2 regions of the Paenibacillus sp. PK4536 genome follow, and region 2 is predicted to be linked to the other one. Evidence: a T-box and tRNA genes for the amino acid it is inferred to sense, from the RefSeq annotation. Region 2 holds a T-box; the other holds one or more tRNA genes.
What was found. The T-box of region 2 lies ahead of PO903_RS00190 (valine--tRNA ligase). A T-box ahead of a tRNA ligase gene usually reads a tRNA of that ligase, here a tRNA-Val.

Region 1: it has a tRNA-Val gene. The T-box ahead of PO903_RS00190 (valine--tRNA ligase) is inferred to sense a tRNA for this amino acid. The anticodon was not compared.

Annotation. Positions count from the first base shown of each region.
Region 1 is NZ_CP126313.1:1,354,112-1,364,830, reverse strand. It holds gene PO903_RS06300 (ATP phosphoribosyltransferase regulatory subunit) at 1-871, opposite strand, end outside; gene PO903_RS06295 (acyltransferase) at 1,183-2,397, opposite strand; gene PO903_RS06290 (acyltransferase) at 2,522-3,055, opposite strand; gene ppaX (pyrophosphatase PpaX) at 3,052-3,705, opposite strand; gene lgt (prolipoprotein diacylglyceryl transferase) at 3,713-4,768, opposite strand; gene hprK (HPr(Ser) kinase/phosphatase) at 4,781-5,719, opposite strand; gene PO903_RS06270 (ABC transporter ATP-binding protein) at 6,080-7,210, opposite strand; gene PO903_RS06265 (PucR family transcriptional regulator) at 7,495-8,664, opposite strand; tRNA gene PO903_RS06260 (tRNA-Lys) at 8,819-8,891, opposite strand; tRNA gene PO903_RS06255 (tRNA-Tyr) at 8,917-9,001, opposite strand; tRNA gene PO903_RS06250 (tRNA-Phe) at 9,019-9,094, opposite strand; tRNA gene PO903_RS06245 (tRNA-Asp) at 9,133-9,208, opposite strand; tRNA gene PO903_RS06240 (tRNA-Thr) at 9,237-9,312, opposite strand; tRNA gene PO903_RS06235 (tRNA-Val) at 9,319-9,394, opposite strand; tRNA gene PO903_RS06230 (tRNA-Met) at 9,406-9,482, opposite strand; tRNA gene PO903_RS06225 (tRNA-Ser) at 9,545-9,636, opposite strand; rRNA gene PO903_RS06220 (23S ribosomal RNA) at 9,714-10,719, opposite strand, start outside.
Region 2 is NZ_CP126313.1:29,785-40,503, forward strand. It holds gene PO903_RS00190 (valine--tRNA ligase) at 1-1,276, opposite strand, end outside; T-box leader at 1,340-1,600, opposite strand; gene PO903_RS00195 (RluA family pseudouridine synthase) at 1,683-2,639, opposite strand; gene hemL (glutamate-1-semialdehyde 2,1-aminomutase) at 2,636-3,943, opposite strand; gene hemB (porphobilinogen synthase) at 3,983-4,987, opposite strand; gene cobA (uroporphyrinogen-III C-methyltransferase) at 5,114-6,664, opposite strand; gene hemC (hydroxymethylbilane synthase) at 6,669-7,619, opposite strand; gene PO903_RS00220 (precorrin-2 dehydrogenase/sirohydrochlorin ferrochelatase family protein) at 7,657-8,355, opposite strand; gene ccsA (cytochrome c biogenesis protein CcsA) at 8,352-9,044, opposite strand; gene hemA (glutamyl-tRNA reductase) at 9,194-10,579, opposite strand.

The DNA of each region.
Region 1 (10,719 bases), 1.3 Mb from region 2:
GAAAGCCCAGCTCTGCTGCATACCCTTCAAATACCATACCTGTATAATACGAAAAGTCTCCAATCATCGTTAAATCGATCATCACATGCTCAGATACGCCATACGCTTCTAGCACTTCCCATACTTTGCACAAATGCTGAATCGAAGCGATAGCACGTGGATTACTACTTAACGCTGTCGCTTGACGACAAATATCTTGCGCTCCACGCAAACGAAGCAATCCTTCTAATTCTTGGCGCTGTTCTGAAGACAATTGAAAATGTGCTAACTGTTCTCGGAAGCCAACAAAATCACGATTAAGCAACGTTTCTTTCAGTGCTTCTTGTTCGATCGTTTGATCCGGTAATACTTCTTCCAATAAGCCTGTCAAAAACCCAACATGTCCGAGTGAAATTTTGAATGTTTCTACTCCTGCTGCTTGCAATGAAGCAATCGCTAAAGCAATCACTTCTGCATCTCCTTCAGCCGAATCATTTCCTACTAATTCTGCACCGGTTTGAAAAAATTCTGTCTCCCGTCCCGCTTTTTCTTCAATCGAGCGGAACACATTGGCATGATAAGACAGACGAACAGGCAATGATTCTTCTTTTAAAACAGAACCCATTACACGAGCGATCGGTGTGGTCATATCCGAACGTAATACCATCGTTGTTCCACGGTTATTTAACATTTTATATAGTTTGCGATCTGATGTAGAACTAGCTACACCAACCGTATCATAATATTCCATTGTAGGCGTTATAATCTGACGATAGCCCCACTCAGACATGCAGTCCAGTACATTGCGTTCAATATGACGCAATTTGGTTACAACATGCGGTAGATAATCACGTACACCTGCGGGCTTTTCGAATCCTTTGGGCTTGGACAAAACAGTCACCTCTAATTGATCAATATTTTAACGCTTTAAAGTGTTACTTTGCTAATAAAGTAAAGGATATTGGATATAATAACACAAATCGATATCGACCGTCAACGCAACTTTACCTGTAAATATGTATTCCAAAGTAGATGGGTTTATCAGATTTTTATATTTCTAATTGTATCATTAACCATACGATCAACCTAACTAATCCTAGCTAATCATATCTCACATTATTTCCCGGAAAATAAAAAAACCACCTTAGCTTTAAAGGTGGTTTTGCACATACAGACTTCAACTGAATCATGTCATGACAACTGTTAGGGACTTGGTCTTTTCACAGCGTCTGTTTTGGTTGTACGACTATTTGATTTTGCTTGTTTTTTGTTTTTGTGTCGTCCAGATAATGAAGCTGGAATACTGCCTAGCAATACCCATGAGAACGATACTCTTCTAAAGACCATTTGTACGAAGACGGCTGAAATGATTAATGCACATAACATTCCGCCATAGATCCAGATAAAATAACCTAATGTGCCTAATGTAAGAAATTCTCTTGTTTCACGATAGTAAGCCAATACAAATGGATGAACTAAATAAATCGCAAACGATAATTCTCCTAATCGGCGCATAATCGCTAATACCCATTTGGGAGCTATCCGATTAAGAATAAAAGCAGAGTGAAGTAATACTAATGAAGATAACATCGTATATACATTCCACATCAGTTCATAGACTAACGAATCTAACCATTCATTGGTCATACGAGCACTATACCAGATTTGTACATAGATCAATCCAGTAACTAGCCAAGTACCCCACAACAATATCGTACTAACTCTTTGCCTTTCAGACATGTCTGTCCATTTGCTCATGAGCCATGCACGAAATGGTTTGAAATAAATCGCTACAAATGCACCCATCATATAGTAAGAGAAATATGAAATCGCCAGACTGCCTTTTGTAGCATAATGAAGATCGTACTTATTCCAGATTACGAATCCCCACTGCAAAGCAAGCCCGATTGGAATCGCCCAACGTGCTACCCAACGCTGACTTTTCAGCAAAGCAAGCATAATTGGAAATAGAAGATAGAACTGCACACTAATAAATACAAAATACAGATGAGTATAGGCAGAACCATGAGTGATCGCATACCAGTAATCCCCTAACAATTGAAGTGGGGGATCATCTAATTGACCACGCTGAGCAAGCTTATACCAGAAATACAAAGCCGATATCAAAACATACGGCAACAAAATATAGAGCATTCTTTTTTTATAAAAGCTCCCGATTAGTTTGCCTGTAAGTGGTCTGTCATAGTAATTATAAAACAATACAAAACTACTCAAAAAGATAAATGAAGGTGTTCCATACTTAAAGAAAATATTTAGAAAATTAAACAGATAATAAATCGACGTATTCATCGCTTCTGTCGTTGCCACCGATGTAGAATGAACATGCAGTACCCCAATAATGGCAATCGCACGGAAGAAATCAAGCTGTGTTAGCCGTTCCTTCTTTATTTGATTCAATGTAAAAGCATCCCCTTATTCTTTAAAATGGTACATCAATATGATGCAATATTTCGACTTATTCTGTTCCCGAACAAGTCCAGAAATGCTGCGCTCTTGTACCACAACGCTCTTGTAAAGCTATTTAATGCAGTAGATCTTCATCATTTTTGAGATTTATCGTATTCTCCGGATTGCGACGAGTTAAGACACGCAACGGATTACCACCAACAAATGTACCTGCGGCTACATCTGTATGTACAACCGATCCAGCAGCAACGACTGCACCATCACCAATCGTAACACCTGGCAAAATCGTAGTATTTGCTCCAATCATCACTTCATCGCCAATCACTACATTCCCTAAGCGATATTCACGAATTAGATATTCATGAGCAAGAATCGTTGCATTGTATCCAATTACCGTATTTGTCCCAATCTTTATTTTTTCCGGGAAAAATACATCCACCATCACCATCAGTCCAAAAGCCGTATCTTTGCCGACTTCCATATGTAGCAAGTGGCGGTAAATCCAATTTTTCCATTCCAAGATTGGACAATACCGCGCAGCTTGAATACATATAAAGTTCCGAACGCCTTTCCACGGGCTGACTGTGCGATAAATCTGACGCAAGGCATTAGGTCCCTCTTTGACAGGAAAACGCTCGGTTTTTCTCATCGATCGACCGTATCGCCAAGCACCAATTCATATAGATCACTCATGCTGTGCAAAATATACTGTGGATGATACTTGGACAGCTCTTCCTCACCTTTAAGCGACCAGGCAACAGCCGCTGACATTACACCTGCTGCTGATGCAGACTGCAAATCGGCAGGACTATCACCCACCATCAGTGTACGCTCAGGAGAAGAACCTAGAGCTTCCATAGCACGTTCAATCGGTTGAGGATGAGGCTTGGTATGCTCAACATCATCCTGTGTAATAATCACCTGCATAAATTGGTCCAATTGAAACATTTCCAATACTTTGAGCGTATTCGGACGAATTTTGGTTGTCACTACACCCAATTTAATCCCTGCTGCTTGTAAACGTGTTAATACTTCGTTCACTTCTGGAAAAGGAGCCACCATCGCATCATGATGAATCGCACTATACTCACGATATGCTGTAACATAAGAAGTTACATCGTCCACACCTGAAAAAGCACGTAGTTGCTGTTCCAAAGTTAATCCCATATGAGGAATAATCTGTTCTCTAGTTAATGGATTCAATCCATTACTTTCCAACGTATTGATAAACGAAGCAATAATCAACTCATTGGTATCTACAATCGTTCCATCCAAATCTAATAAAACCGTATCAATCATAAATTCACTACTCCTTGCGTTCATTGTGAATCTTATCTTCTTTTGGATGATCATATCTATCTTTAGCAGTAGATGATGAATCAACCGTTGGTGCTGAAGAAGATCCTGTAGCTTTATCGTGTTCTGTGTCTACTTCATGTTGAGCTACTTTAGATGACACAATAGGATCACTATAATGCTCTTTAGATAGACCTGCACGACGACGAATAATGATTAACAGAATAGCCGCTACAATCAAGATAAGCGATAACAATTGGGATACTCGGATATTTCCGTATCCTGGCTCAATCGCTCCCTGTTGGAATCCAAACCATGTCATTGGAGTCCAAAGACCATTTACAATAGCAACTAACCATTGCGGACCTTCAAAAGTAAGACTATCTGTACGAAGTGCTTCAATAAAGAAGCGTCCAATTCCATACCAGATCAGATACGAGAAGAAGATCTCTCCACTACGTACGAAAGCACGACGGCGTAATACACATAAAGCAATTACACCAACAAGGTTCCAGATCGACTCATACAAAAAGGTAGGGTGATGGAACACGCCATTCACATTCATCTGATTGACGATAAAATCAGGCAAATGAAGATTACCTCTTAAAAAAGATTCTTCTACAGGGCCACCATAGGCTTCCTGATTTACAAAGTTCCCCCAACGCCCAATCGCTTGTCCGACAAGCAAATAAGGTGCACATAAATCCATAATTCGCCAGAAGCTATATCCTTTTTTACGTGTATAAATGATCGCACAAATAATCGAACCTATTAATGCACCATATATAGCGATACCGCCATTCCAAATTTTAAAAACATCCCAAAAGTTATCTCTATAATCCGGCCAGCGAAATGCTACATAATAGATACGTGCTGCAATAATAGCGGAAGGAACACCGAATAGTACCAGATCCATAAAAAATTCTTGTGGAATCCCGAATCGACGTCCTTCACGAATTAATAGCAATAACCCGACTAATGCGCCGGTACCTAGAATTAATCCGTACCAGTGCACCTGAAGCGCTCCGATTGAGAAAGCAATCGGGTTAATTAATGATGTCCCCATGTAACACTCTCCTTAGTCCAGTTCATCCAGATCTTCAGCAATCGTTTCCGTTAATTTATGAGTAAATTGCAATGCTGCATTATAACCCATACGTTTTAAGCGGAAGTTCATCGCTGCCACTTCAATAATAACAGCTAGATTTCGTCCTGGGCGTACTGGAATCGTTACTAAAGGTACATCTGTATCAATAATACGTGTCGTTTCTTCATCCAATCCGATACGATCATACTGTTTTTCTTGTTGCCATGCTTCTAAGCGCACGACCAGAGTAATTCGTTTGTTGTTACGAATCGCACCTGCACCGAACAAAGTCATCACGTTGATAATACCGACTCCACGAATTTCAAGTAGGTGGCGAATCAATTCAGGAGCTGTACCATGAAGCTGATTATCCGAAGTTTGACGGATTTCTACCGCATCATCGGCAATCAGACGATGTCCACGTTTGACGAGTTCTAGAGCTGTTTCACTTTTACCAATACCACTACTACCTGTAATCAGCATTCCTACACCATAAAGGTCTACCAATACACCATGAATCGTAGCCGTTGGTGCTAATTTTTTCTCCAAAAAACCTGTAATACGGCTGGATAAAATCGTTGTCGCCAGATTGCTACGTAAGACAGGAACATTATGCTCTTCACTGCTCGCAATCAACTCTTCAGGTACTTCAAGTCCACGTGTAATTACAAGACAAGGTGTCTCATCATTACAAAGGCGTTTCATACGATCTGCTTTTTCTTCATGAGTTAACATTTTGAAAAACGCAAGCTCGGTTCTACCTAGAATTTGTACACGTTCTGTCGGATAATATTCAAAATACCCTGCCATTTCTAATCCTGGTCGGTTCAAGTCATCTACCATAATATTTCGTTTTAAGCCAAGTCCTCCAGATACAACTTCAAGCTGGAACATTTGTACCAATTCTGAAACTTTCACATGTTTGGCCATTCTGTTCTTCCTTTCTCTAAGTAGGTTGCTTATCCTGTATGGTGTATTCTATGTGATTCATAATCCAAAGCCAAACGATCATCGCCAAAAAGATAGATTTTTCACAAACCATCCTTTTCCGCACTGTACATAATATGTCCAATGTACTCATCGTAATAGAAAATGCTAGTTAAATCAATTATATTGGCAGATTCACTTACAAATCTATAGATTGTTTACACGTCTAACTCTACTACATGTTCATTATCCGATATGCGCATTTTATCATAAAAAAAGACTTACCCTTCTGATCGAAACCAGAATAGTAAGTCTTTTATCGAATGTTCAATCAGAACTTCTTACGTTATATGATGTAACGGATTAAGAAGGATCTGTGTAGAACAAGTTATCTTGAGATTCTGTATCAAAAATATGAACTTTGTTCATATCAATAGCCATAGTTGCTGTAGCGTTATCACGAGTAGTGGAACGACCATCAACACGAGCAACAACAGTATCTGTACCTACACCGCTCAAGTATAGCAACATTTCATGACCCAAGTTCTCAGATACGTCTACTTTAGCTGTAAAAGCAGTCGCTGGAGAAGCTTCTAAGAATACAGGCTCTTCATGAATATCTTCTGGACGAACACCCAGAATCACTTCTTTACCTGTGAATCCTTGGTCTTTCAAGATTTGTGCTTTACCACCAGGGATAGCAAGCTCAACACCAGCAGCGCTGAATGTTAGACCGCCTGATTTTTCGGACAATGTACCACGGATAAAGTTCATTGTAGGAGAACCAATAAAGCCCGCTACGAACATATTACGTGGGTGATTGTACAATTCTTCTGGAGAAGCTGCTTGTTGAATAATACCATCTTTCATAACAACGATACGATCACCCATTGTCATTGCTTCGATCTGATCATGCGTTACATAGATAACAGTCGTTTGAAGACGTTTAGCTAGTTTAGTAATCTCAGCACGCATCTGACCACGAAGTTTAGCATCCAAGTTAGAAAGAGGCTCATCCATCAAGAAGACTTGAGGATCACGGACAATCGCACGTCCCAAAGCAACACGCTGACGTTGACCACCAGAAAGTGCTTTTGGTTTACGATCTAGCAAATGCTCGATATCGAGAATTTTAGCTGCTTCACGTACACGTTTTTCGATTTCGTCTTTTTTCACTTTACGCAATTTCAAACCAAACGCCATATTAGAATATACATCCATATGTGGGTACAAAGCGTAAGATTGGAATACCATCGCGATATCGCGGTCTTTTGGAGCTACGTCGTTAACAACGCGATCGCCAATGTACAATTTACCTTCTGAAATTTCTTCCAGACCAGCAATCATACGAAGAGTTGTAGATTTACCACAACCTGAAGGTCCAACCAGTACTAGGAACTCTTTATCCTTGATATCCAAATTAACGTCGATAACTGTTGCTTTGTCAGAACCCGGATATTTCTTGAAAATGTGTTCTAAGCGTACGCCTGCCATAATAATAGCCTCCCTGGAATATGAATGTCATTTTGTAATTAAAAGTGTAATAACGTTACATCATAGAGCATATGTCCTTGATCAATCCGTAGTCTGATTTGTAATATCGAGTAGAGTTTACAACATCTTTTCGATAAGTTATAACTTCATTTCAATAGTAAAATCAGCTATGAATTACGGCTGCGAAGGTGATAACGATCGCCTATGTAACCGATTTCTTTTTCTATTATTATCTTACCCTAATCACGCCAAGACATCTATCGACAAACTATACAAAAAAATCATCAGCTTTTTGTCACTTTATACAATAGCAGTGTTAACTTCATCAAAACAGCGTCTTCAAACCGCCGTACATCCAATTCCGTCTCCTGCTTAATTTTGTCCAAACGGTACAATAATGTATTACGATGAATATACAATTGCTTTGCCGTCTCACTAACATTACAGTCCATTTTGAAAAAAGTCTCCAACGTAGCCACTGTCTCTTCATCAGCCAGCATATCTGAATATTGATCTGCTCTAGCTACAAACTCTGCACGGTCTTCATCAGGAATCCGGTACAATAGACGCTCCAAAGACAGTTCCCAGGGAAGATGAATATGATCTTTAACATGAAAAAGTCTACCTAGAGTGACTGTTTCTTTCAATAGAGAGACTTCAGCCAGTAATCGTTCACTAGGAACAATCGGCTTGGATACACCAATATGAAATATACCTACCCATTCACTAGCAATCAATTCATACAATCCTAATGAAAAATCCATCAGTACATCTTCTTCCGTATCTTCTACTTCTATATCAGAGTCACGACCATGACTTTGTTTTAAATCAGAACTATCTTCAATCAGTTCACGATTTGTGAGGATAAACCATTCATTTGGGGATAATGGCAATAATAATACTTCTCCACCAAAATAACTATATAATAGCTTCTCTAATTCTTTGGTTGTAAGCACACCCGTCTGAAGACTATCCGCAATTAATAAAAAAGGAATCATCGAACTGGTTAATCTTTCTTTCAGAAGATACCCATCCGGAATAATCGCTTTTGACTGCCCCATATCTAGCTGCTCTGTCATCCAAGCACTTAGCTGTTGTATCCCTTGTTCACGAATAGACAATGAAGAAGGCTGACTTGCTGTAGCCATAGATGCTGTAAATGCAGGCAACAATAACTCTAACAATGATCTAAGCTTACGGATAACATATTGATGATCACTATCTAGTGACTCTTCTGAATCTTTGGAAGTACTAGAAGCATTTAAAGAAATAGCTTTCGGTTGAATCTGCCATAACGTAACTATAGCAAGATCTTGCTTCACAGCGATCCATCCACTTTCTTCTCGACCCGCTCGATACGTATCTGATTCCCAATCTTTCACAGCCACAGACTGTTCTTCAATACGGTAATCTATGATTGATTCAATATGTTCTTTTAATGTACTCCAGTTCATATCATAAATTCCTTCCATAGCTAGAATCATACATTGATGGCTACTTATTATATAGATAAAAAATCAACATAATAAGACTACTCCATCAAATTATACAAAAAAGCAGACAAAACAAAAAGCACCCTGCTGATTAGCAAGATGCTTTTTAATATGATGAGTCATGAAGGGCTCGAACCTTCGACACCCTGATTAAAAGTCAGGTGCTCTACCGACTGAGCTAATGACTCATATTAAGTTTAAAGTAAATAAAACTGGTGGAGGCTGATGGATTCGAACCACCGAACTCGGAGAGAACAGATTTACAGTCTGCTGCGTTTGGCCACTTCGCTAAGCCTCCATAATGAATACAAAAAATGGTGGCTCGGGACGGAATCGAACCGCCGACACGAGGATTTTCAGTCCTCTGCTCTACCGACTGAGCTACCGAGCCATAACATATTCATTATATATTTTATTTAATTAAAAAAATGGCGGAACCGACGGGATTTGAACCCGCGATCTCCTGCGTGACAGGCAGGCATGTTAACCCCTACACCACGGTTCCAGGGTTATATAACTTTTTGAAATAAAAATGGTGCCGGCGAGAGGATTTGAACCCCCGACCTACTGATTACAAGTCAGTTGCTCTACCAACTGAGCTACACCGGCATATGGTGGTGGAGATTGACGGGATCGAACCGCCGACCCTCTGCTTGTAAGGCAGATGCTCTCCCAGCTGAGCTAAATCTCCAGGGATATGTATGGTAGCGGCGAAGGGAATCGAACCCCCGACCTCACGGGTATGAACCGTACGCTCTAGCCAGCTGAGCTACACCGCCACATTTAAAAACTAGTCTTTCATGATATGCTGTCCACTATTCTTATTTAACATAAGATCTAGTGGCGGAGAGAGAGGGATTCGAACCCTCGCACCGCTAACGCAGTCTAACCCCTTAGCAGAGGGTCCCCTTATAGCCACTTGGGTATCTCTCCATGTTAAATCATATACAGACAGGTTAGTTGCTCCCTGAAAACTGAATCCGAAAACTGAAACATCGCGTTTGTAGATTTTGGATAAGCCCTCGACCGATTAGTATTGGTCAGCTCCATGCCTTGCGGCACTTCCACCCCCAACCTATCAACCTCGTCGTCTACAAGGGGTCTTACATACTGGGAAATCTCATCTTGAGGGGGGCTTCACGCTTAGATGCTTTCAGCGCTTATCCCTTCCGCACGTAGCTACCCAGCGATGCTCCTGGCGGAACAACTGGTACACCAGCGGTGCGTCCATCCCGGTCCTCTCGTACTAAGGACAGCTCCTCTCAAATTTCCTACGCCCACGACAGATAGGGACCGAACTGTCTCACGACGTTCTGAACCCAGCTCGCGTACCGCTTTAATGGGCGAACAGCCCAACCCTTGGGACCTACTTCAGCCCCAGGATGCGATGAGCCGACATCGAGGTGCCAAACCTCCCCGTCGATGTGGACTCTTGGGGGAGATAAGCCTGTTATCCCCAGGGTAGCTTTTATCCGTTGAGCGATGGCCCTTCCATGCGGTACCACCGGATCACTAAGCCCGACTTTCGTCCCTGCTCGACGTGTCTGTCTCGCAGTCAAGCTCCCTTATGCCTTTACACTCTTCGAATGATTTCCAACCATTCTGAGGGAACCTTAGGGCGCCTCCGTTACACTTTAGGAGGCGACCGCCCCAGTCAAACTGCCCACCTGACACGGTCCCTGTACCGGATCACGGTACGAGGTTAGAACTCAAATGCGATCAGGGTGGTATCCCAACGGCGCCTCAACCGAAGCTTGCGCTCCGGTTTCTACGGCTCCCACCTATCCTGTACAAATCGCACCCCAGTTCAATATCAAGTTGCAGTAAAGCTCCATGGGGTCTTTCCGTCTTGTCGCGGGTAACCTGCATCTTCACAGGTATTAAAATTTCACCGGATCTCTCGTTGAGACAGCGCCCAAATCGTTACGCCATTCGTGCGGGTCAGAATTTACCTGACAAGGAATTTCGCTACCTTAGGACCGTTATAGTTACGGCCGCCGTTTACTGGGGCTTCGG
Region 2 (10,719 bases):
ATGCTGGAATACGATGTCCCCACCATAATTGACGGGAGATACACCAGTCACGCACATTTTCGATCCAGTTCAAATATGTTTTTTCAAAACGATCCGGTACAAAGTTGACACCTTCACCTTGTTTTTGCGCTTGAATCGCAACATCAGCAAGTGGTTTCATTTTAACGAACCATTGAGTAGACAAATACGGTTCTACAACAGCACCTGTACGCTCACTATGTCCTACTTGGTGTACATGATCTTCAATCTTAATCAATACGCCTGCTGCTTCCAAATCTTTAACGATTTGTTTGCGGCAATCGCTACGATCTAAGCCTTCATATTGAGCTGCATTTTCATTCATGGTGCCTGTCTCATCCATCACTACGATCTGAGGCAAATCATGACGATGTCCCATTTCGAAGTCATTCGGATCATGGGCAGGTGTAATTTTTACAGCACCACTACCAAATTCACGGTCAACATAATCATCAGCAATAATCGGAATTTCACGTCCGGTAATTGGCAAGACTATCATTTTGCCAATCATATCTTTGTAACGTTCGTCTTTGGGATGAACTGCTACAGCTGTATCACCAAGCATTGTCTCTGGTCGAGTCGTTGCTACAACAATATGTCCACTACCATCTTGAAGTGGATATTGTAAATGATAAAGGTGTCCGTTCACTTCTTTGTATTCTACTTCGATATCGGATAGAGCTGTACGTGCTTCAGGGTCCCAGTTAATAATGTATTTTCCACGATAAATGAGACCTTTGTTGTACAACTTTACAAATACTTCACGAACGGCTTTGGACAAACCTTCATCCAATGTAAAACGTTCACGTGAATAATCGAGAGAAAAGCCCATTTTCGCCCATTGCTCATGAATGTTAGCTGCGTATTTATCTTTCCATTCCCATACTTTTTCTACAAATTTCTCACGACCCAAGTCATGACGAGTAATACCCTCTGCACGTAGATTCTGCTCCACTTTGGTCTGTGTCGCTATCCCTGCATGGTCTGCTCCAGGAAGCCAGAGTGCATCGAAGCCCTGCATACGTTTGGTACGTGTCATAATATCTTGTAATGTAAAATCCAGAGCATGTCCAATATGAAGCATACCTGTTACGTTAGGAGGTGGAATAACAATGGTGTACGGCTTAGCATCAGGACGTTGCCCTGCTTTGAAAAAGTCATTTTCCATCCAATAATCATACCATTTACGTTCTGCCGATTTAGGATCATACGTGGTCGGCATTGAAGTTGTTGCTTGATTCTCATTCGTATCTGCCATAGTAAATACCCCCCATATTTGTAGTCATTTTGCTAAAATTCTCAATAAAAAAAGCCCTTCGTCTCAAAGGACGAAAGGACTTAGCTCTCGCGGTACCACCTTTGTTTCGCCCATGTATAAAAAAGCCCATGAACGACACTCCGAGGCAGATAACGGCTGCTACCGGTCTATTCTATATATAGTGTTAGAATAATCCTCCACTTTATATTCAAATAAACAACTCCCAGGCGACTTCGATATACCGTATCCTATAGAACCTTTCAGCGCAGCAGTTCTACTCTCTTGAGGACGATATTGTCTACTATTCCCGTTCAAGGTTATTGAGATCATGAATAAATCAATATTTACTCCAAATCATACCTGTTGCTAGTATCAAAGTCAATAAAAAACCTGTCATAGAGCTGACTTAAGGACGAGGTATACCTAATTGATCGACTAATTCGGTCATATCTTCAGGTAATGGATCATTTACAGTCATCGTTTGCTCTGTAAATGGGTGTTCAAAGGTCAACTGTTCTCCATGAAGCGCCTGTCGGTAAAATTCCTGACTGCCTCCATAAAGGACATCACCTATCAACGTATGTCCAGCATCACTCATATGCACACGAATCTGATGGGTTCGTCCTGTTTCTAAGGTTAAACGAACAAGACTTGCTCGAGCTGAACCGTATATTTTCTCAACATGAGTGATCGCTTCTTGCCCTGTAGGAGAAACACGGCGGCGCTGTTTGTGATGGCGATCTTTACCGATTGGTTGATCAATCACCGTTAATCCATCACTTACTTTGCCTTGCACAATCGCGATATATTTGCGATCAATCGTTTTACAACGCATCTGCTCATCTAACTTCGATAAAGCAAATTCATTTTTAGCATATAATACAGGTCCTGTTGTATCTTCATCTAAACGATGGACATGACGAACAGCACACTTCTGATTCGTTTTTTGATAATGATCAGCGACGGCATGTGCTAAAGTAATCGTTGGGTCAGAAGCTTCAGAAGGATGAACATTCATGCCAGCTGGCTTATGCATCACCAGAACATAATCATCTTCATACAGTACTTTGACACGATCATGCGGCCGAGGATCAAATCCATAATCCATCGGTGGAAATAGGCGAAGCCGGATATGGGCTCCGTCTATTTTCACTTCACCTTTGGAATGAAGTCTACCGCTTAATTTAACTGGAACCGACACTTCTTCTAACCACTGCATAACTGCTTTATGTCTGGCATTGCCTCCTGCTTGTAGAAGATCATTATGCGGTGTGATTTCTAACCATTCTCCATCTCTTACCGAACATTCAGCAAGAATAGAAGGTGACTTGTGATCAGATACAGCATTAGATGCATTGATCATGATTGCAAAGACTTCATCACTTCATAATGAGCTGCTATCGTCTGTTCAATATCTTCGTCACTATGAACACCCGATACAAACATACCTTCAAATGGAGATGGAGCTACACTGATTCCACGATCTAACATGGCTCCAAAGTAACGCTTGAACACATCCATATCACTTGCTTTGGCAGACTCATAATCAGTAACCGGTCCTGCTGTAAAGAATGGACAAACCATCGAACCTACACGATTAACAGTCAACGGAATACCAAACTCAGCCGCATTCTTTTCAAAACCTGCTTGCAAACGAGCAGAGATATTTTCTAAACGCTCATAGACTGCTGGTGTTAACAGACTCAATGTTGTATACCCTGCTGCCATCGCTAATGGATTACCGCTTAATGTTCCTGCTTGATAAATAGGTCCTGTTGGAGCAACTTGCTCCATAATCTCACGTTTACCACCGTACGCACCTACAGGTAAGCCACCACCAATGACTTTACCTAGACATGTTAAGTCTGGGGTTACACCATAACGTCCTTGTGCACAATTCAGATCGACACGGAAACCAGTCATCACTTCATCAAAAATAAGCAGACTACCATATTGAGTTGTAATATCACGTAATCCTTGTAAAAATCCAGGTTGTGGTGGAACAACACCCATATTACCAGCAACAGGTTCTACAATAATACAAGCAATCTCTTCACCAAAGCGTTCAAAAGCCAAACGCAACGATTCAAGGTCATTATAAGGAACGGTAATTGTATTGGTAGCTACTGATTCAGGGACACCCGGACTATCCGGCAAACCTAATGTCGCTACACCAGAACCTGCTTTGATCAATAGACTATCAGAATGACCATGATATGAACCTTCAAATTTCAAAATCTTGTTACGCTTGGTATAGCCACGAGCGAGACGAATCACACTCATCGTCGCTTCTGTTCCCGAGTTAACCATACGAACAATATCCATAGAAGGAACACGTTCTACGACAAGCTTCGCCATTTTCGTTTCTAATTCAGTCGGTGCACCAAAGCTTGTTCCTTTGATCGCTGTTTCTTGTAGCGCACGTACCACATCAGGATGCGCATGCCCCATAATGAGGGGTCCCCAAGAACCGATATAATCAATAAATACATTACCATCAATATCATATAGGCGTGAACCTTCACCACGTTCTGCATAAATTGGAGTCAATCCTACTGTTTTGAATGCACGAACAGGACTATTTACGCCTCCCGGAATATATTGTTTTGCTTCTTCAAAAGCTTCTCGTGAACGTTCATCACGACGAACAGAATGAGTAGATTCCATGAGCAAATACCTCCATCAATTTATTTATTTTTAGCTGAATTATTGTTCTTCACGTAACCAGCGCACAACGTCTTTGGAGAAATAAGTAATAATCATATCTGCTCCTGCACGTTTGAAGCCAAGCATCATTTCAGTTACGATCCCGCGTTCATTAATCCATCCGTTTTGTGCAGCGGCTTTGACCATTGCATATTCACCACTTACATTATAAGCAACCAAAGGAAGATCAAAGTTCTCACGCACTGCACGCAATACGTCCATATAAGCAAGAGATGGTTTGACCATCAACATATCTGCGCCTTCAGCAACATCACTTTCTGCTTCACGCAGTGCTTCACGCACATTAGCAGGGTCCATTTGATATGATTTGCGATCACCAAATTGTGGTGCCGATTGAGCAGCTTCACGGAATGGACCGTAGAATGCTGACGCATATTTAACTGCATACGACATGATCGGAATATCTTTATATCCTGCTGCATCTAAGCCTTCACGAATCGCATACACAAATCCATCCATCATATTGGAAGGAGCAATAATATCTGCGCCTGCTTCCGCTTGGGATACTGCTGTTTTTACCAACAATGCTAATGATTCATCGTTATCCACTTCTGCTTCAATATGACCATCACATTCATGTGCATGTACAACACCGCAATGTCCATGATCTGTAAATTCACATAAACACGTGTCTGCAATCACTAATAGGTTCGGGTAATTTGCTTTGATCCAACGAGTCGCTTGTTGTACCAGACCATCTTGAGCATAAGCACCTGTACCTACACTATCTTTTACTTCAGGGACTGCAAATATTAATACTGCTGGAATACCCAGATCCACTATTTCTTGAATTTCAGCTTGCATCGTATCTAATGAAAAATTATATACGCCAGGCATGGACGAAATTTCTTCTTTTACATTCGTACCATACGTAACAAAAACAGGTTGAATAAAATCACTTTTATGCAATATGGTTTCTCTTACCATGCTACGAATAGCAGGCGTTTTGCGAAGACGACGGTGACGTGAAAAAGGTTGGCTCATAATAACGATATTCCTCCTTGAATGTATATATCTTATTTGTACTTATCATTCTTGCTAGACTAGATAAATAAAACCGACCAGCACTTGCAAGGTCGGCATATCTGATGTCGATCATCAATTTACATATTACACATCTATTAATACATCAGCATTCCAACGACAAAGAACATCTAACAATCCTTCAATCGTTGCTTCTTCAGCTAATAATCCTACTTTGAGACCTGCTTGTTCAGCAGTCAAAGCGGTCTGTGGACCAATACAAGCAATCATCGAGTGCTCTAGTGCTTGTACAGGATCTTCAATGCCCATACTTTTTAAAGCAGCCAGTAAATTAGTGACTGTTGAAGAACTGGTAAATGTCACTGCATGAATGGCTTCTTCTTCCAGCAACTTACGCAATTCGATATCGTCTTCTCCAACCATAACGGTCTCATACGTATCAATCTCTGTTACTTCCATATTCATTGTACGCAGTGTATCGGGTAACCATGAGCGTGCTAGGTCGCCACGTGGTAATAGAATATGCTGTCCAGCTTGTAATTGACCTTCTAAGCTGTCCAGCAAGCCTTCTGCTTGGAACTTCTCTGGTAAAGGCATAGCTGTAATCCCATGCAATCGTAAAGCCTCTAATGTAGCAGGACCGACAGCTACAATCTTCGCACGATATAATGCACGAATATCTTGAGCATGTTGTCTCAAATGTTCAAAGAAGTACTCTACTCCATTAACACTTGTGAAGAATACCCAATCATATTTTTGCAAATTCGATAAGGCTGTACCGATATTTCGTATACTTTCTTCAGCAACAGGTAACCTTGTCTCGATCACTGGATACTCGTAAGGTTCTCCACCCAGTTCATCGATTCGGTTCACCAGTTCACTCGCTTGGCTACGTGCACGAGTCACCAGAATTCGCTTCCCGAACAGAGGCAACTCTTCGACCCATTTTAAATGTTCACGCTGGTTCACCACTTCGCCTACCACAATTACAGCAGGGGGCTTGAATCGTGCAGCTTCAACTTTCGCTGCTATATCTTCAAGTGTACCTACCAACGTCTCCTGCTCCGCTCGTGTTCCCCAACGGATCAAAGCTACAGGTGTAGAAGTGGGTCGTCCGTGCTTCATCAATTGCTCGCTAATATAGCCGATCTTGGCAACGCCCATCATAAAGACAAGTGTACCTGTAGCGTTAGTCACCTTATCCCAGTGAATACTTTGATCTAATTTATCTGGACTCTCATGCCCTGTAATAATCGATAAAGAAGAAGCAAAGTCACGATGAGTTACAGGAATACCAGCATAAGCAGGCACAGCAATCGAAGAACTGATACCCGGTACAATTTCGTAGGGAATCTGATGTTGACGCAGTAATTCAGCTTCTTCTGCTACTCTACCAAAGATCGTCGGATCTCCACCTTTAAGGCGCACGACCACTTTGCCCTGTAGAGCTAAATCAACCAATAACTGATTAATCTCTTCTTGCTTCATTGTATGACGATCAGGCAATTTGCCGACATAGATTTTCTCGGCTCCTGGCTTGGCTTGCTTGAGCAACCGTGGACTTGCTAGACGATCATATACAATGGCATCTGCAAGACCTATGCATTCCCAGCCCCGAAGCGTTATTAACTTCAATGCTCCAGGACCTGCCCCTACCAAATACACTTTACCGGTCATACACTCATCCCCTTACTTCTGCCAGTATCCGATCTGCTCCCTGACTTTTCAGTTGTGCTGCTACAGCAATACCCAATGCTACAGGGTCTGTACCCTGCATCGTTTCTTTCAACATAATACTACCATCCGGTGTAGCAACCATTCCTGTTAATTGTATAATATTTTGCTCTTCAGTCCCATCCGAACTTTGTAGACGTACAGCATAGGCACCAATAGGAACCTGACAGCCCCCATTTAATTCAGACAAAAAAGTACGTTCAGCTGTTACAGTTACCGCAGTGAGATCATCATTATACAAAGACAGCAATTGCAACATTTCAATATCATCTGCACGACATTCGATTCCAAGTGCCCCTTGCCCTACTGCTGGCAGACAGATTTCTGTCGGTAAAAAGGAAGTGATTCGATCAGACCAGCCCATACGTTCCAAGCCTGCCGCTGCTAACATAATAGCGTCAAAGCCTTCGGTTTCAAGCTTACGCAAACGTGAATCAATATTCCCACGAATCGATTCGATTTGTAGATCAGGACGATATAACTTGAGCTGACTTGCACGTCTCAAGCTACTGGTACCCAGTCTAGCTCCTTGAGGAAGTTCTTCTAAGGAACAACCTGTACGTGTAATTAAGCAATCTCTAGGATCGACTCTTGGAGGAATTGCTCCATTGATAAGCCCTTCTTGTAATTCAGAAGGCATATCTTTCATACTATGCACAGCCATATCGATCTCACCATCAAGTAACGCTTGCTCGATCTCTTTGACAAATAGACCTTTTCCGCCGACTTTAGATAAAGTCACATCCAGAATACGGTCTCCTTTGGTAATAATCTTTTTAATTTCAAAATGAACATCTAATCCCTGCTCTTCACTAATCGCTGTTAACGCATCAATCACATGACCAGTCTGCGTCAAAGCTAGAGCACTTTGTCTACTCCCTACTACAATCGTACGCATATATTCATCTCCTGAGCCCATTGTATTCAATAGTCTATTATTCTATTGATTGGTTGATCCAGTGTTCTATTTGTTGTTCATCCCAGGGTTCAAAGATCCCCTGACGAATCTCTTCTAAAATAGAAAGTGACATCGCTTGATGTAGCAATGATTTACGTAAAGATTCATCGCTTACTTTTTGAGCAATGGTTTCTCGTAAATGATACAGAAAATCAATATAAATCTCATATTCGTTACCGAAATGTTGATTGATTTCTTTTACAATATACCGACCTGCTAAAGGTCCTGCACCTGAGGTTGTTACAGCTATCGTCAATCGTCCACGACGAATCACATTCGGATTGATAAATGTACTTTGTTCACGCTGATGAGCTACATTTACAGGAATACGATAAGTTTTGGCTTCGGTAGCAACCTGATTATTGATCTCTGGCACCGAAGTCACTGCATGTACTAGAAAATAAGGTCTGTAACCAAATTCACTAAGTTTCTCATCTGAAGTACAGTGATAAGCTATATCTCCTGTCTGATACTCACGAGCATGCCAGATCAACTGTTGCTGATTGACTAACTGTTGTAACTTAGGAGTCAGTGTAGGGCTGATAATCGTAAGTATCGCTCCTGCTTGAAGTAGAGATATACTTTTACGTTCAGCCACTTGACCACCGCCTACAATCAGACAAGCTTGATCTCTACAGTCCAACATAATAGGTAGATAATGAATAGAATCACTCATACACCCACCCATTGATGAAAAGCAGACCAAGAATTAGAAACAAAATTTAAAATAAACAAGATATATCCTAAGATTGCCCAGATTGCCATCGTATTGGCTGAGTAATTGCGCATTTTCTTTGTTGCAAAGAAAGCTACATATACGCATAACGCTAACAAAGTGAACACCACTTTGGAATCGAGCAAAAGAATATATCGACCTTCTGCTACAATCGACATCAATGCCACAATTAAAGATACAATCAGTACCGGCGTACCGATTAACATCGCTGTATACGTATACTTTTCCATACTTTCTAAGCTAGGTAGACGGCGAACCGTATTATCCCATTTTTTCTGTTTTAATTTACGATGTAAAAATAGATACATTGAACCAAAAACAGCAGCTACTGTATAAGCGGCAAAACTAATATTAGCGAATATCACATGTAAAATTAATAGTCCATGAACCGTATCCCAACCTGTAGGGAGTACACCTTCACCCGGTGAATGAAGACGATTTTGCACCATAGCACAAAAGCCGATTACATTTAACAGCAATACGGCATAATCAGTCTTCAATACCTTTTCGATAAAAAAGGAAATCAATATTAAAATAAAAGTCAGTACAAAGAAAAAGTCATACGTTGAAAATAAAGGTAACGTTCTCTCCTCTATCGTTCGAATCGTAATACTGACAATTTGGATCACAAATACCAAAATAAGAAACCCTGTGCCTAACCGCTTCGCCCTCGGATTGCGACGAATGCAATCCGAGAAATAAAACAGAAGGCTCAGGGCGTATAAATAAATAATAATATCGTATAACAGGTTAAAAAGCGTCAAAGCGAATCACCTGCCTATAGGGTTGCGGGAGCGAAAGACCCAAAACTACCTTCTAATCCCAATTTATTAGCTTGCACAGGCGACTGTGCTTTAGAAACTTCGCTTTGATTGACTTGATCTGCTGCATCTTCAAGCTGATCTTCTAAAGCAAATATTCGAGTGAACAAATCAAGTACTTCAGCCCCATCTTTCTCGGCAGCCATTTCTTTAATACGATGAATAGGTTCGTGATTCATCTGATTCACGATACTCTTGGTTAAACGACTGATCACTTTACGTTGTCTTTCATCTAACTCTGGTAATTTATTAAATAAACTTTCTAGTGTCTCTGCATGAATATCGGCTCCACGTTCTTGTAAAGCACGAATCGCTGGACGTACGCCCAATGTTTTGAGCCATTGATTAAAAGATTCTACTTCTTCACGGATCATACGCTCAATCTTAATCGATTCTGCGCGGCGCATTTCCATATTGCTTTCTACAATGCCTTCTAAATCATCAATATCATACAAAAATACATTGCTAATATCGCCAATTGCTGGATCAATATCGCGCGGAACCGCTATATCAATCATAAACAAAGGACGAGACTTACGCAATTTCATACTTTGAGCAAGCGTATCTGCACTCAGTACATAACCTTGTGCTCCTGTAGAACTGATCAGAATATCCACTTGATGCAAACGATCCATCGCTTGTTCGATTGTACACGGGGTACCGTTGAACTTATGCGCAAGCTCTTGCGCACGTCCAAGTGTACGGTTCGCTACAATCACTTCAGCTGCTCCATTTGCATAGAGATGCTTCACCGTAAGCTCACTCATTTTACCAGCGCCTAGAATCATAATCACTTTATTATGAAAAGCACCGAAAATGCGCTTGCCTAATTCTACTGCTGCGTAACTGATCGAAACTGCACTTTCACCGATCATTGTTTCTGAATGTGCACGTTTGCCCAGTGTGACAGCTTGCTTAAACAACATATTAAACCACGTACCTGTAGCTTTATTTTCTTGCGCCCATTGGAATGAACGCTTTACTTGACCCAAAATCTGAGTCTCACCGAGCACCATCGAATCCAATCCACAAGCTACACGAAAAAGATGACTAATTGCTTGCTCATCTTCATATATATATAAATGCTGTGTAAATTCCTGACGGGGAATACCGAACCACTGCTCCATAAAGGTACGAATAAAATGTCCACACATATGCAGACGATCCAGTACCACGTAAATCTCCGTACGGTTGCAAGTCGCTACAATAGTCCCTTCCAACACACTCTTAGTTTCTCTGAGCTGCCGGAGCGCCTGCGGTAAATCTTCGTCCGCAATAGCAAACCGTTCTCTCACTTCAACGGGTGCTGTGCGGTAATTCAATCCGACAACAACGATGTGCATTGCAAGTTCACCTGCCTAATCTAAAAGTCATTTCTCTATACGTTCATTAACAATACGTTAATTATATCACAGCTAAATTACGAATTTCGCCGTTTTTATGAAATGTTTATGAAATCATCATCGGAAAATAGACACAATTT